Regions from separate parts of the Bradyrhizobium sp. NC92 genome, predicted to be linked through region 2. Evidence: predicted binding sites of a transcription regulator. Region 2 holds the regulator's gene; each other region holds the start of a gene.
What was found. The regulator LexA, encoded in region 2, represses DNA repair genes until DNA is damaged. The targets are predictions, from matches to a motif close to TGTTCNNNNTGTGTTCNG.
Positions count from the first base shown of each region.

Region 1: N2602_RS04030 (DNA recombination protein RmuC) is a predicted target of LexA. The motif match lies at 1,982-1,999, and genes of this name have one in related genera.
Region 3: N2602_RS38010 (helicase-related protein) is a predicted target of LexA. The motif match lies at 1,352-1,369, and genes of this name have one in related genera.
Region 4: recA (recombinase RecA) is a predicted target of LexA. The motif match lies at 1,237-1,254, and genes of this name have one in related genera.

Region 1 is NZ_CP104171.1:859,569-862,937, reverse strand. Features, by position in the region: gene truA (tRNA pseudouridine(38-40) synthase TruA) at 1-277, opposite strand, end outside; gene fmt (methionyl-tRNA formyltransferase) at 397-1,320, opposite strand; gene def (peptide deformylase) at 1,333-1,860, opposite strand; gene N2602_RS04030 (DNA recombination protein RmuC) at 2,030-3,229, shown strand.
Region 2 is NZ_CP104171.1:4,505,834-4,509,202, reverse strand. Features, by position in the region: gene N2602_RS21115 (ComEC/Rec2 family competence protein) at 1-233, shown strand, start outside; gene N2602_RS21110 (hypothetical protein) at 358-792, opposite strand; gene lexA (transcriptional repressor LexA) at 1,168-1,869, opposite strand; gene glp (gephyrin-like molybdotransferase Glp) at 2,046-3,254, opposite strand.
Region 3 is NZ_CP104171.1:8,174,346-8,177,714, reverse strand. Features, by position in the region: gene N2602_RS38015 (DUF3108 domain-containing protein) at 155-967, shown strand; gene N2602_RS38010 (helicase-related protein) at 1,651-3,369, shown strand, end outside.
Region 4 is NZ_CP104171.1:5,556,583-5,559,951, reverse strand. Features, by position in the region: gene N2602_RS26310 (hypothetical protein) at 95-295, opposite strand; gene recA (recombinase RecA) at 1,346-2,434, shown strand; gene N2602_RS26300 (DUF1835 domain-containing protein) at 2,542-3,369, shown strand, end outside.

The DNA of each region.
Region 1 (3,369 bases), 3.6 Mb from region 2:
CCTCGAGCACCGCGATCGGATGCGGACGCAGATGCGCGTTGAGCCCATCGCGAAAACGGCCCGGCGGAAACTGCTTGTCGACGTCGACATGGGCGACCTGACCGCGCGCATGCACGCCGGCATCGGTGCGGCCAGCGCCGTGCACGCGCAAATCCGCTCCGGTCATCGCCTTCACGGCCGCCTCGAGCGCGCCCTGCACCGACGGCAGCGTGTCCTGCACCTGCCAGCCGAAGAACGGCGCGCCGTCATATTCGATGGTGAGCTTGTAGCGGGGCATCGTGTCCAGTTTCGCCGTCATTGCCCGCGAAGGCGGGCAATCCAGTACTCCGTAGCCTATCCGATTGACCGAGAAGCCTCGGCGTACTGGATACCCCGCCTTCGCGGGGTATGACAGTGTCAGGTGAATTTGGATCCCGACCTCAACGGCACGCCGCGCAGGAAGTCTGCGGCCTGCATGCGGGCCTTGCCCTCGCGCTGCAGCTCGATGATGCGGATGGCGCCGTCGCCGCAGGCGACGGTGAGGAGATCGTCGAGCACCTCGCCAGGGGCGCCGACGCCTTTCGCCAATTCGCAGCGCAGGATTTTTACGCGCGCATTCTCGAGCTCGGCCCAGGCGCCGGGGAACGGCGACAAACCGTGGATGTGGCGCAGCACCGCGCGCGCGGGCTTGCTCCAGTCGATCCGCGCCTCGGCCTTCTCGATCTTGGCGGCGTAAGTGACGCCGTCCTCGCTCTGTGCCTTGAGCTGGAGGCCACCGCGTTCGAGCGCGGCCATGGCGCGCACCATCAGGTCGGCACCGAGGCGCGAGAGGCGATCGTGCAGATCGAGCGCGGTCATGCTGTCGGTGATTGCGATGCGCTCGGCCATGGCGACGTCGCCGGTGTCGAGACCGACATCCATCTTCATCACCATCACGCCGCTCTCGGCATCGCCGGCCATGATGGCGCGGTTGATCGGCGCGGCGCCGCGCCAGCGCGGCAGCAGCGAAGCGTGCAGATTGTAGCAGCCGAGCTTTGGCGCATCGAGGATCGCCTGCGGCAGGATCATGCCGTAGGCGACCACGACGGCGGCATCGGCCTCGAAGGCACGTAACTCCGCCAACGCCTCCTCGGTCTTCAGCGTCTTCGGCGTCAGCACGGGAATGCCGAGCTTTCGCGCGGCTTCCTCGACCGGCGTCGGCTGCAATTGCAGGCCCCGCCGGCCGCCCGGCTTCGGCGCGCGGGTGTAGACCGCCGCGATGTCATGACCATGCGCGACCAGCTCGAGCAGCGTCGGCACGGAGAAATCGGGCGTGCCCATGAAGATGAGGCGGAGGGGCATCGACGGAGACCCCTACTCCGCCGCGCGCTTGGCGGCTTTCTCGAACTTCTTCATGACGCGGTCGCGCTTGAGCTTCGATAGATAGTCGACGAACAAGACGCCGTTGAGATGGTCGATCTCGTGCTGGATGCAGGTGGCGTAGAGGCCTTCGGCATCCTCCTCATGCACCTTGCCGTCGAGATCGGTGAAGCGCACGCGCACCTTCGCGGGCCGCTCGACCTCCTCGTAATATTCGGGGATCGAGAGGCAGCCTTCCTCGTACACCGACAGCTCCTCGGACGAGGCGATGATCTCGGGGTTGATGAAGACCCGCGGCAGCGGCTTGGTCTCGCCGTTCTCGTCGCGCTTGGCGAGGTCCATGGTGATGAGACGCAAGGGCTGCGCGACCTGGATCGCCGCCAGGCCAATGCCGGGCGCGTCGTACATGGTCTCGAACATGTCGTCGGCAAGCTTGCGGATCTCGGCCGTGACCTTCTCGATCGGCTTGGAGACCAGACGCAGCTGCTTGTCGGGCAGGATAATGATTTCTCTGAGGGCCATGGCCGCGATTTAAGCCGCGCGCCGGATGCGGTCAATGCGGCCAGGAACCCGTTAACCCCTCGCTAACCATAAAACTTCGCCTTTCGTTAACCATAAAAATTAGGGGGTGGTTAACCCCGATCGTTCCCTCTTCGTTCGCGAATATCGGCGAATCGCGTTAGAAGGGCCCATGAACGAGATCATTTTCATGCTGGGCGACTGGCCGGTGCGCACAATCGATGCGCTGATCGGCTTCGGTGCGCTCGTCCTCATCCTGCTGGTTGTGATTACGGTCGTGATCGCGCGCTCGGGGCGGCGTGGCGCGGAACTCGCCATGGCGCATGCGATCCGGGCCGACGAGCTCGAGGAGCGCCTCGCCCAAGTGCTGCACGCCCAGAGCGAGGCCTCGGGCCGGGTCGACGCCATGACCCAGGCGCTGGCGGGACGTCAGGCCGAGATGGCGCGGGCGGTCAACGAGCGGCTGGATTCGGTGACGCATCGCGTCGGCCAGTCCATGGAACATTCGACCCGCAACACCATGGAGAGCCTGCGCGCGCTGCATGAGCGGCTCGGCATCATCGACAACGCGCACAAGAATCTCACTGATCTCACGACACAGGTGACGACGTTGCGCGACGTGCTCGCCAACAAACAGTCGCGCGGCGCGTTCGGCCAGGCGCGGATGGAGGCGATTGTCCAGGACGGTCTCCCCAAGGGATCCTACGAGTTCCAGTTCACGCTCTCGACCGGCAAGCGGCCGGACTGCGTCGTGTTCCTGCCCGACCAGCGCCCGCTCTGCATCGATGCAAAATTCCCGCTGGAGGCGATGACGGCGCTGCACGACGCCCGCACCGACGAGGAGCGGCGCGTGGCCACGCAGCGGCTGCGCAGCGACGTCATGAAGCATGTCAGCGACATCGCCGAAAAATATCTCGTCACCGGCGAGACCCAGGAGATGGCGCTGATGTTCGTGCCGTCGGAATCGGTCTACGCCGAGATCCACGACGGCTTCGACGACGTGATCCAGAAGGCCTATCGCGCCCGCGTCGTGCTGGTGTCGCCGTCGCTGCTGATGCTCGCGATCCAGGTGATGCAGCAGATCATGAAGGACGCGCGCATGCGCGATGCCGCCGACCAGATCCGCACCGAGGTGATCAAGCTCGGCGACGATCTCGGCCGCCTGCGCGACCGCGTCCTCAAGCTGCAGAAGCATTTTGCCGACGTGAACGAGGACGTGCGCCAGGTGCTGATCTCCGCCGACAAGATCGAGAAGCGCGCCGGGCGGATCGAGGAGCTCGATTTCAGCAAGAGCGATGCGGTGGAGGGACCGCGGCTGGTGGCGACTGGCGCGGGCGAGTTGTTCCCGCGGAAGCTCCAGGCGGGGGAGTGAGATTGGGGCACACTGTCATGCCCCGCGAAGGCGGGGCATCCAGTACGCCGCGGCGGTTGTGATGGAACCGAGACGCTGGTGGTTACTGGATCGTCCGCCCCAGTGCGCAATTGCGCACAAGGCGGACGATGACGGTGGTG
Region 2 (3,369 bases):
GCGCGGCGATGGTCGTCGATCGGGCGCGTCTTGCCAGTCAGGGCGCGCTGGCTCTGACGCGAAGCGGAGAGGGTTTTTCGGTGCAGGCGGTGAGGGCGAGAGGGGCAAGCCGTCCTTGGCTGCCGGCCGGCGCCGGCGAGGGGGATTTCGACGGCAGCCTCGTGCCGAAGACGGCCGTGCCTCGCAACCGGGACGCAACGCCATCGGAGGCCGACTTGCAGGCCGACGATTGAAGATCGATGCGGGGAAAATCGGTCCGACGGGATCCCGCAGGACGCAAACCATACCATCTCGCCGGCCGCGGCCGGCGATGGCATTTGAATTTGGCCCTCGACTTTTCGGTCGGGGCCGACGGCGTCAGCCGATCGGCAGGCGCGTGATCGTGGGCCGCGTGTCGGCGACGATCTGCGGCTTGTGCTCGCGCTCGATGGCTTGCTGCGTCACCGGCAATTGCAGCACGGTCGCGCGCTGGCCTTCGACGAGCTGCGTCACCAGCACGTACTTGCCGTCCGGAAATTCGATCGCGTCATGATGGCGATCGGGAATGTGCGGGTCGATCTTGCCGAACTTGCCGACGCGGGAGTTGACGGTTCGCGTCCAGATCCAGCGGTTGTCATAGCGGACGTTATCGGCGAAAGCGAGCTCCGTTCCCGGCAGCAGACAGACCGCGACGGAGAGATCGGCTTCGGAGGCGAAGCCGCGCGTCGAGGTGCCGCGGAAGGTTGTCGTGACGATCGTCTCGCCAACTTCGGCGGGGCGCGTCGCGACGGCATGCAGGCTATAGTCACACATCGGGTGCTCCTCATACTGGGATAGCGACCCGCGTCTCTTTCGAGGCGCAGGCCTCTATCAGAGTGGAAGCCTCCAACGCTCTGCTCGGTTATGGGCAAATCTGCGGCTCGCATCCGCAGCACGCGATCACATTATCTTTCCCGGATTCGATAGGAACAAACCTCGCGTCCTTGCATTTGGCCCGCACTATCGGCGCTGTCGGCACAACTCTACCGGCGGAGCGAAATGGCCGCGTGTCCGCATGGGCGAGTGTCGCGCGGGAAGAGGCGCCGAACAGTCAGCGCAGAACCAGAAAGACCATCCAGCCGGAGCGGACAAGTATCCGCTCCAATCTTGGATCGACGATCGAAGCGCGCGTAGCGCTTACTTCCGGTATCAGTACTTCCGGTAAAGCCCGATCAGCTTGCCCTGGATCTTCACGCGGTTCGGCGGAAGAATGCGGACCTCGTAGGCGGCATTGGCGGGCTCGAGCGCGATCGAGGCGCCGCGGCGGCGGAAGCGCTTGAGCGTGGCCTCCTCGTCATCGATCAGCGCCACCACGATGTCGCCGGTATTGGCGGTCTCGTTGCGCTGGATCAGCGCCATGTCGCCGTCGAGGATGCCGGCCTCGACCATCGAATCGCCGCGCACCTCGAGCGCGTAGTGCTCGCCGGAGCCGAGCATGTCCGGCGGGACGCTGATGGTGTGGCTGCGGGTCTGCAGCGCCTCGATCGGCGTGCCGGCCGCGATGCGGCCCATCACGGGCACCGCGACGGGGCGCTCGCCCTCATCCGCGGGCGGGCTGGAGCTCGCGCGCACCTTGCCGAGATTGCCCTCGATGACGCTCGGGGTGAAGCCGCGGCGATTGCCGGCTGCGGCCTGGAGCTCGGGCAGCTTGATCACCTCGATGGCACGGGCGCGGTTGGGCAGGCGGCGAATGAAGCCGCGCTCCTCGAGCGCAGTGATCAGGCGATGAATGCCTGACTTCGAGCGCAGGTCGAGCGCATCCTTCATCTCGTCGAAGGACGGCGGCACGCCGCTTTCCTTCAGACGTTCGCTGATGAACCGCAGAAGCTCGTATTGTTTGCGCGTCAACATCTCGACCAAAGTCCCCCGGTTGATGTCGTTCGATTCCGAGACGATGAAGTCGGCAATAAGCCGCTACATCCTCGAAACAAATCATGAACGGACACTATATGTTCGATATGTGTTCCGCAACTGCTTAATTTATAGTGAACGCGGCCAAACTCGCGGAATGCGTGTGGCTCGGCAGCTCAGACGGGCAGCCGCAGCACCTCGCAAGGCGTGCCGGCCTCGGCCTTCGGCGCGAACGGTGCGCGCACGAGAAGTACCTGTGCCGCAGCGAGATTCGCAAGCAGGGAGGAGTCCTGGTGGCTGACGGGAAGGGCGACGCGCGTGCCGTCGTCGCGCACCTCCAGCCGCGCACGCAGATAATCCTCGCGCTGATCGTTGGCGCCGAGGTCGCGGCCCAGCACGGCGCGCTCGCGCTGATGATGAATCACTGAACCGCCCGACAGGGCCCGAATCAAGGGCACCATGAACAGGAAGGCGCACACGTATGACGACACGGGATTGCCGGGCAGGCCGATCACGCGCATCGCGCCGAGGCGACCATGCATCATCGGCTTGCCGGGCCGGATCGCGATCTTCCAGAACGCCATCGCGATGCCTTCGCCCTTGAGCGCCTGCTGGACCAGATCGTGGTCGCCGACCGACGCACCGCCGGTCGTGACCAGGATGTCGGCACCGCTCTCGCGCGCGCGGCGTATGCCGGCGGACGTGGACTCCAGCGTATCGGCGGCAATTCCGAGGTCGATGGTCTCGGCGCCCTCGCTGCGGGCAAGGGCGTGCAGGGCATAGCCATTGGAATAGACGATCTGACCGGGACCAGGCGCGGTGCCCGGCATGACCAGCTCGTCGCCGGTGGCGAGAATCGCGACTCTCGGGCGGCGGATAACGCCGAGATGAGGATGATTCATTCCGGCGGCGAGGGCGAGATCGCGCTCGGTGAGACGGATTCCCTTGCGCAGCAGCACGTCGCCTTCGCGGAAGTCCACCCCCGCAGGGCGGATGTGCCGGCCGCAAATTGCGGCTTCCTTGATCGTGACATGCGTGCCGTCGGCAATTGTGTCCTCCTGGATCACGACGGCATCGGCGCCGTCGGGAACGACGCCGCCGGTGAAGATCCGCACGGCTTCGCCGGGGCCGACCCTTCCCGCGAACGGCCGACCCGCCGCGACCTCACCGACGACGGTCAGCCTGGACTCGATGGCCGCGTCGGACGCGCGCACGGCATAGCCGTCCATCGCCGACATCGCCTCCGGCGGCTGCGTGCGCCGCGCCGCGACATCGCGTGCGAGCACACGATGGTGGGCCTCGTCGAGGCAAACCATCTCTTCAGCCAGCGGCTCGGCGCCGGCTAGCACCGCGGCGAGTGCGTCAGAAACCGGCATCAGGGCCACGGGCGAACTCCGCAACAAATCAGGACTCGGTCGGCAAGTTCTAGCTGAGCGGAGGGACTGAAGCAAAAAGGCCTCCCTGGCCAGCAAGAAGCCACACTTCCTTTCGGTCTCGGGT
Region 3 (3,369 bases), 3.7 Mb from region 2:
GAGTTCCCGGGGCGGGATGCCCCGACACATTGTTTGCCGCCGTTTTTGGCTTAAGTAACTGCGCATCGCGCCCCGATTGGATTGTTTCGTGCCGATAACGCTTCATTTTGCGCAGAATCTGCGCTTCGCCCGACCGCGTCTGGCCGGCCGGCTGATGGCGCTTTGCGGCCTGGTGCTGGCATTGGCGGCGGGCGCGACGCCGGCGGCGGCGCAGGGCAAGCTCGAGGCGCAATATGAGGCGACGCTGGCGGGCATTTCCGTCGGCAAGGGCGCCTGGAACATCGATATTCAGGACGACGTGTTCTCGGCGGCGGCCGCCGGCGGCACTAGCGGGCTTTTGAAGTCGTTCACGGGCGGGTCCGGCACCGGCGCCAGCCAGGGGCGCGTGGTCAACGGCGCGCTGGTTGCGACCGGCTACCAGGCCTCCACCACCACCCAGAAGAAGACCGAAGAGATCCGCATCACCCTCGACAAGGGCAATGTGAAGGATTTTGCCATTCTGCCGGAGCCGCCGGTCGATCCTGATCGTATCGTCGTCACCGAGGCGCATCGCCGCGGCGTGTGGGATCCGATGACGGCCTCGCTGCTGCGCGTGCCCGGCACCGGCGATCCCGTTGCGCCCGAGGCCTGCCACAACGCCGCGCCCGTGTTCGACGGCCGCATGCGCTACGAGCTCAAGCTCGATTTCAAGCGCATGGAGACCGTGAAGGCGGAGAAGGGGTACAAGGGCCCGGTCGTGGTCTGCGCGATCTATTTCGTGCCGATCGCCGGCTACATCCCCGATCGCCCCGTGATCAAATACCTCGCCGCCCAGCGCAACATGGAAATCGCGTTCGCCCCCATCGCCGGCACGCGCATCCTGGTCCCGTTCTGGCTGAAAGTGCCGACCCCGCTCGGCCCGGCCATGCTGGAAGCGACGAGCTTCATCACCGCCCCCCAGCCGCCAAGGGTGGCGAAGACGCAGTAAGTTTCTCCGTCATTCCGGGGCGCGCCCCTTGGCGCGAACCCGGAATCCATCAGGCCGCAGAGACGGTTGCGCGATGGATTTCCGGGTTCGCGACTGCGTCGCGCCCCGGAACGACGAGGGTTCGGCGGAGGCTAAGCAATATCAATCACTTACCTACTGTGCATGGGGTTGTTTTCGCACTTTGTGTTTTGACGGCCCTCATCCGGGAATCCATTTGACTCCTCCCCGATTCTGATTCGACTCAGCCTCATCCCCAGCTTTAACCACCCCGGTCGCTTGTGCGCCTCCGCAAAACTCCATCTAGTGCGCAACCAACACGAGTCCCGCGACATGTTGCGTGAACGGAACGGGACTCAATAGGGAGTCAGCGATTCGGCCGCGATTCGTTCTAGAGTCGTTCCGAAGCTTAAAGCGAACGGGAAAAGCGTCGCAAAGTGAAACAGTTGCGCGGGATTTGGGGAGGGCGCTCCCACACCCTCGGTGTGCCCCTCACCCTGAGGAGGCCGCGCAAGCGGCCGTCTCGAAGGGCGAGGGGCTTGGCTTGCCCAGCAGCACCAGCCGGGCCTTCATCCTTCGAGACGCGCTGACGCGCTCCTTAAGGATGAGGAACGAAGAGCAAGCCCCCTCACCGCCCCATACAGCACTGACATTCGCCCCAATCGCCATTACCTAATCCCCCAGACATGGCTTTTTCCTCCTCTCCCTTCGCCTCCGAGCGCGCACCCGGTGCGGGCGTCACTGCGGTGCTCGGTCCGACCAACACCGGCAAGACCCATCTCGCCATCGAGCGGATGCTGGCGCATCCCTCAGGGCTGATCGGCCTGCCGCTGCGCCTGCTCGCGCGCGAGGTCTACAACAAGATCGCCGACCGCGCCGGCGAGGCCAGCGTCGCGCTCGTCACCGGCGAGGAGAAGATCAAGCCGAAGAATCCGCGCTATTGGGTCTCGACCGTCGAGGCGATGCCGCGGGATCTCGACGTCTCCTTCCTCGCCGTCGACGAGGTCCAGATCGCCGCCGATCTCGAACGCGGCCACGTCTTCACCGATCGCATCCTCAACCGCCGCGGCCGCGACGAGACGCTGCTCTTGGGCGCCGCCACCATGCGCCCGATCATCGAGCGCCTGTTGCCGGGCGTCTCCATGATCACGCGGCCCAGATTGTCGCAGCTCGAGTTCGCCGGCGACCGCAAGATCACGCGCCAGCCGCGCCGCACCGCCATCGTCGCGTTCTCCGCGGATGAAGTCTATGCGATTGCCGAGCTGATCCGCCGCCAGCACGGCGGCGCCGCCGTGGTGCTGGGCTCGCTGTCGCCGCGCACACGAAACGCGCAAGTCGCGATGTTCCAGAACGGCGACGTCGATTATCTCGTCGCCACCGACGCCGTCGGCATGGGCCTCAATCTCGACGTCGACCACGTCGCCTTTGCCTCCGACCGCAAGTTCGACGGCTACCAGTTCCGCCGCCTGACGCCGTCCGAGTTCGCGCAGATTGCGGGCCGCGCCGGCCGCGCCACCCGCAACGGCACCTTCGGCACCACGGGCCGCTGTGCGCCGTTCGAGCCCGAGCTCGTCAATGCGCTGCAGAACCACACCTTCGATGCCGTGAAGGTGCTGCAATGGCGCAATTCGAAGCTGGATTTCTCCTCGCTCGGCGCACTCCAGGTCTCGCTGAACCTCGCCCCCGGCCACGAGACGCTGACGCGCGCGCCGATCGCGGAGGACATGCGCGTGCTCGATCACGCCGCCCGCGACGGCGAGGTGCGCGATATCGCGCATGGCAAGGCCGCCGTGGAGCGCCTGTGGGAAGCCTGCCAGGTCCCGGACTACAGAAAGCTGTCGCCGGCCGCCCATGCCGAGCTGGTGACGACGCTGTACGGCTTCCTGATGCGCAAGGGCTGCATTCCCGATGCCTGGTTCGAGTCCCAGGTCACCCAGGCCGACCGCATCGACGGCGATATCGACACGCTGTCGGCCCGAATCGCCCAGATCCGCACCTGGACCTTCGTCGCCAACCGCCCGGACTGGCTGAAAGACCCCGAGCGCTGGCAGGGGATCACGCGGGAGGTCGAAAATAAATTATCGGATGCGCTCCATGAACGCTTGACTGAGCGTTTCGTTGATCGCCGGACCAGTGTATTGATGCGCCGCCTGCGGGAGAACACGAGCTTGAATACTGAAATCGGCAAGACCGGCGAAGTCATCGTCGAAGGCCATGTCATCGGCCGCCTCGATGGCTTCACCTTTGCACCGGATGCGGCGGAAGCCGGCTCCGATGCGAAAGCCTTGCAGGCTGCAGCGCAAGCGGTGCTCGCCGGCGAGATCAACGCGCGCGCCGAAAAGCTGGGCAATGCGCCGGACGAGCAGTTCGTGCTGACGTCCGAAGGCATCATCCGCTGGACCGGC
Region 4 (3,369 bases), 1.1 Mb from region 2:
TCGGTGCCGCAGGATTACGGAAACATGACGGCGCGCCGGCCGCGCGTCGTTGATGCCGATCATATTCGCTTTGCCGAACCCGGCGGAGGCGCGGCTATTTCGGCGGCTGAAGCCCCGGCGATTTGACCCAATCGCTCAGATGATTGGCAACGTCGGCCTGACGGGCCTTCTTGAGCAGCGCGTCCCGCTCCGGCCCGGGAGGAAGCTTGGACGCTTGCTCGCGGATCTGCTTCACCCATGCGGACAGCCGGTCCTGAAGGGTCAGCTGCTGCTTGAAACGTCGTCGCTTGAACATGGCGCGCTCTTTCCGTGCGAGGAGGCGGGAGCGCGAGCTGAGCGTTCTCATCACCGATAGTGGCCAAGATCCGCGCGGTGATGATGCATTAGGATCCGGAAATGGATCCGCGTCTGTTCAGTTGTGCACTCAGTGCAAAGCGGGGAGGGTGACGATCCAGCATGGCTGATTTGTTGGGCCGCAGAGGTCGGCTCCATCAACCAATGGGGCCGGCTCGCGAGGCGGCCCCAGGTCATCCCAGGAGCTTGTCAAAAGCCACCAAGGCACCGAATGCGGTTGCGGTGACGGCGAGGAAGGCCACGAAATACCATAGGCGATGCATGAGCGGATAATCCGGACGCTCCGCGATGGTTCATGCCGGCTCGACCAGCTCCCATCATTTGGTCAGCGCTTGCTGCACGTCGGCTGATTTTTGCGGCACCAAGGTTCGGGATTCTTGCAATCACCCGGATCGAATGCGGACGGCGCCCGGGCCGCCAACTGAGGCGGCCTTACTGCCGTTGAATGATGCTGGGAGGGAGATTCCCGTCGGCCTTGGGCAGCCCTTCGTCGTCTATCCGCTCCTTGAGATCGGCGGCCCTCTCAATGAAGCCAGCCGCCACTGCTGGGTCGGAACTCGTCTTGGCCAGCTTAAGTAGCGTCGCTGCTACTTCTCGGGTGTTCTTCGTAACCACGGCATTCCCTACATGGATCAAGTGCAGGGAAGATTCTGGAACAGCCAACTCCGTTCCGATGCTTGGTACAAAAATGCACGCAAGCGATAGGAGGCCTCAGCTCCGGGGCTAGCACCGAGCTGAGGCCTTCGTGTCACCGTCACGTTGTCGAGGTGTGAGGCTGCTATCAAGTCACCTGCCAGAGCCCTAGTTCCGGGAAATCAGGGCACTCCGTATTTCTACCTAGGACACCGGGGGGGCACATACGGACAGCACCCAAAATCCACAAAGAACATATTGCGAACTGAGAACAAATGGGGTACATTGGTTTTATCGCCGAGCTGCCTCGCAACCGTTTGTCCCTCACGCGAATCCTCGCCATAAGGAGCACGACCCAATGTCCGCAACTGCCCTGCGTATCGTCGAAGGATCTTCCATGGACAAGAGTAAAGCTCTGGCCGCCGCGCTCTCCCAGATCGAGCGGCAGTTCGGCAAGGGCTCGGTGATGAAGCTCGGCAAGAACGACCGCTCCATGGACATCGAGGCGGTGTCCTCCGGCTCGCTCGGGCTCGATATCGCGCTGGGCATCGGCGGCCTGCCCAAGGGACGCATCGTCGAGATCTACGGGCCGGAATCTTCGGGCAAGACCACGCTCGCGCTGCATACGGTGGCGGAAGCGCAGAAGAAGGGTGGCATCTGCGCCTTCATCGACGCCGAGCACGCGCTCGATCCGGTCTATGCCCGCAAGCTCGGCGTCAACATCGACGAGCTCCTGATCTCGCAGCCCGACACCGGCGAGCAGGCGCTGGAGATCTGCGACACCCTGGTGCGCTCGGGCGCCGTCGATGTTCTGGTGGTCGATTCGGTGGCGGCGCTGGTGCCGAAGGCCGAGCTCGAAGGCGAGATGGGTGACGCGCTGCCTGGCCTGCAGGCCCGCCTGATGAGCCAGGCGCTGCGCAAGCTGACGGCATCCATCAACAAGTCCAACACCATGGTGATCTTCATCAACCAGATCCGCATGAAGATCGGCGTGATGTACGGCTCGCCGGAAACCACCACCGGCGGCAATGCGCTGAAATTCTACGCCTCCGTCCGCCTCGACATCCGCCGCATCGGTGCGATCAAGGAGCGCGACGAGGTGGTCGGCAACACCACGCGCGTCAAGGTGGTCAAGAACAAGCTGGCCCCGCCCTTCAAGCAGGTCGAGTTCGACATCATGTACGGCGAGGGCGTCTCCAAGATGGGCGAGATCCTCGATCTCGGCGTCAAGGCCGGCATCGTCGAGAAGTCCGGCGCCTGGTTCTCCTATGACAGCCAGCGCCTCGGCCAGGGCCGCGAGAACGCCAAGGCGTTCCTGAAGGGCAACCCCGACATCACCGCCAAGATCGAGACCGCGATCCGCCAAAACTCCGGTCTGATTGCCGAGCAGATTTTGGCCGGCACGCCCGAGCGCGACGCCGACGGCGAGGAGCCGGCGGACGAGTAAGCCTCGACCAGCGGAAAGTTTTTCGCGAGGAGCGGGCACTGAGGACGTTGAGTTGCCGACGTCTTCGGTGCCCGTTTCGTTTTGCGTTGCGTTGATCAGGTGGTGCGATGAAGCGTCTGATCTTGACTGGCTGGGGCGGCGGGAGGGAGCTTGCTCAATCGGGGTTGGCCGAGATCGTCATCCCGTTCCATTTTCAATTTGAGTGGGGGCCGCTCCCGCGCGAGGAAAAGCTGTCGGCTTATTTGGCTGCCTACACCGCAGAGCTTGGTCATGCCGAACATTGGTCGGATTGGGTCCGCTGGCCCCGCGGCGCCAAGGGCCGCAAATTGTCGCTGGCTGAATTTTGCGAGCCGTACGACGAGATCGAACTCTGGTTCGGAGCGACTGCCAGCGACCAATTGCAACTGGTCTGGTTGCTCGATCACCTCGGCAACCATCCTGCATTGGCGCAGAAGGTCGGGCTGCGATTGCTGGACTCCGACCTGTTTTTCGGCCCCGAATATGATTTCGCCGAGGGCGAACGCTATATTACCGTCGGGGATATCGGTGCGGAGGAGTTCGAGATTGCCAAATTGGCCTGGTCGGCCTACCGCGCGCCGACCCCGGAGCCCTGCATCGATCTGCTTCACCGCGATCTGAGCGCCTTGCTGATGCTGCGGCCAGCCTTGCTTCAGCTTCTGGCAGAGCTCCCGTCGCCTTTGACAGGGCTAGGCGCGACCGAGATTCGATTTCTGGAGATGCTCGACTGGTTTGCAAACACGAATCCGTTGTTCCATCTACGCTCGCTACGGGGCACTTACGTGTGGGGTGAGGTCGAACTGGGATATTTGCTCGAAGGCCTTGCCCTCGGCCCCAAGCCAGCCGTGGCCGGGCTGGGCGACGAATTACGCACCATCGATCTTGGCAATCTCAGAGCCCGGCACGAAGTTTACCTT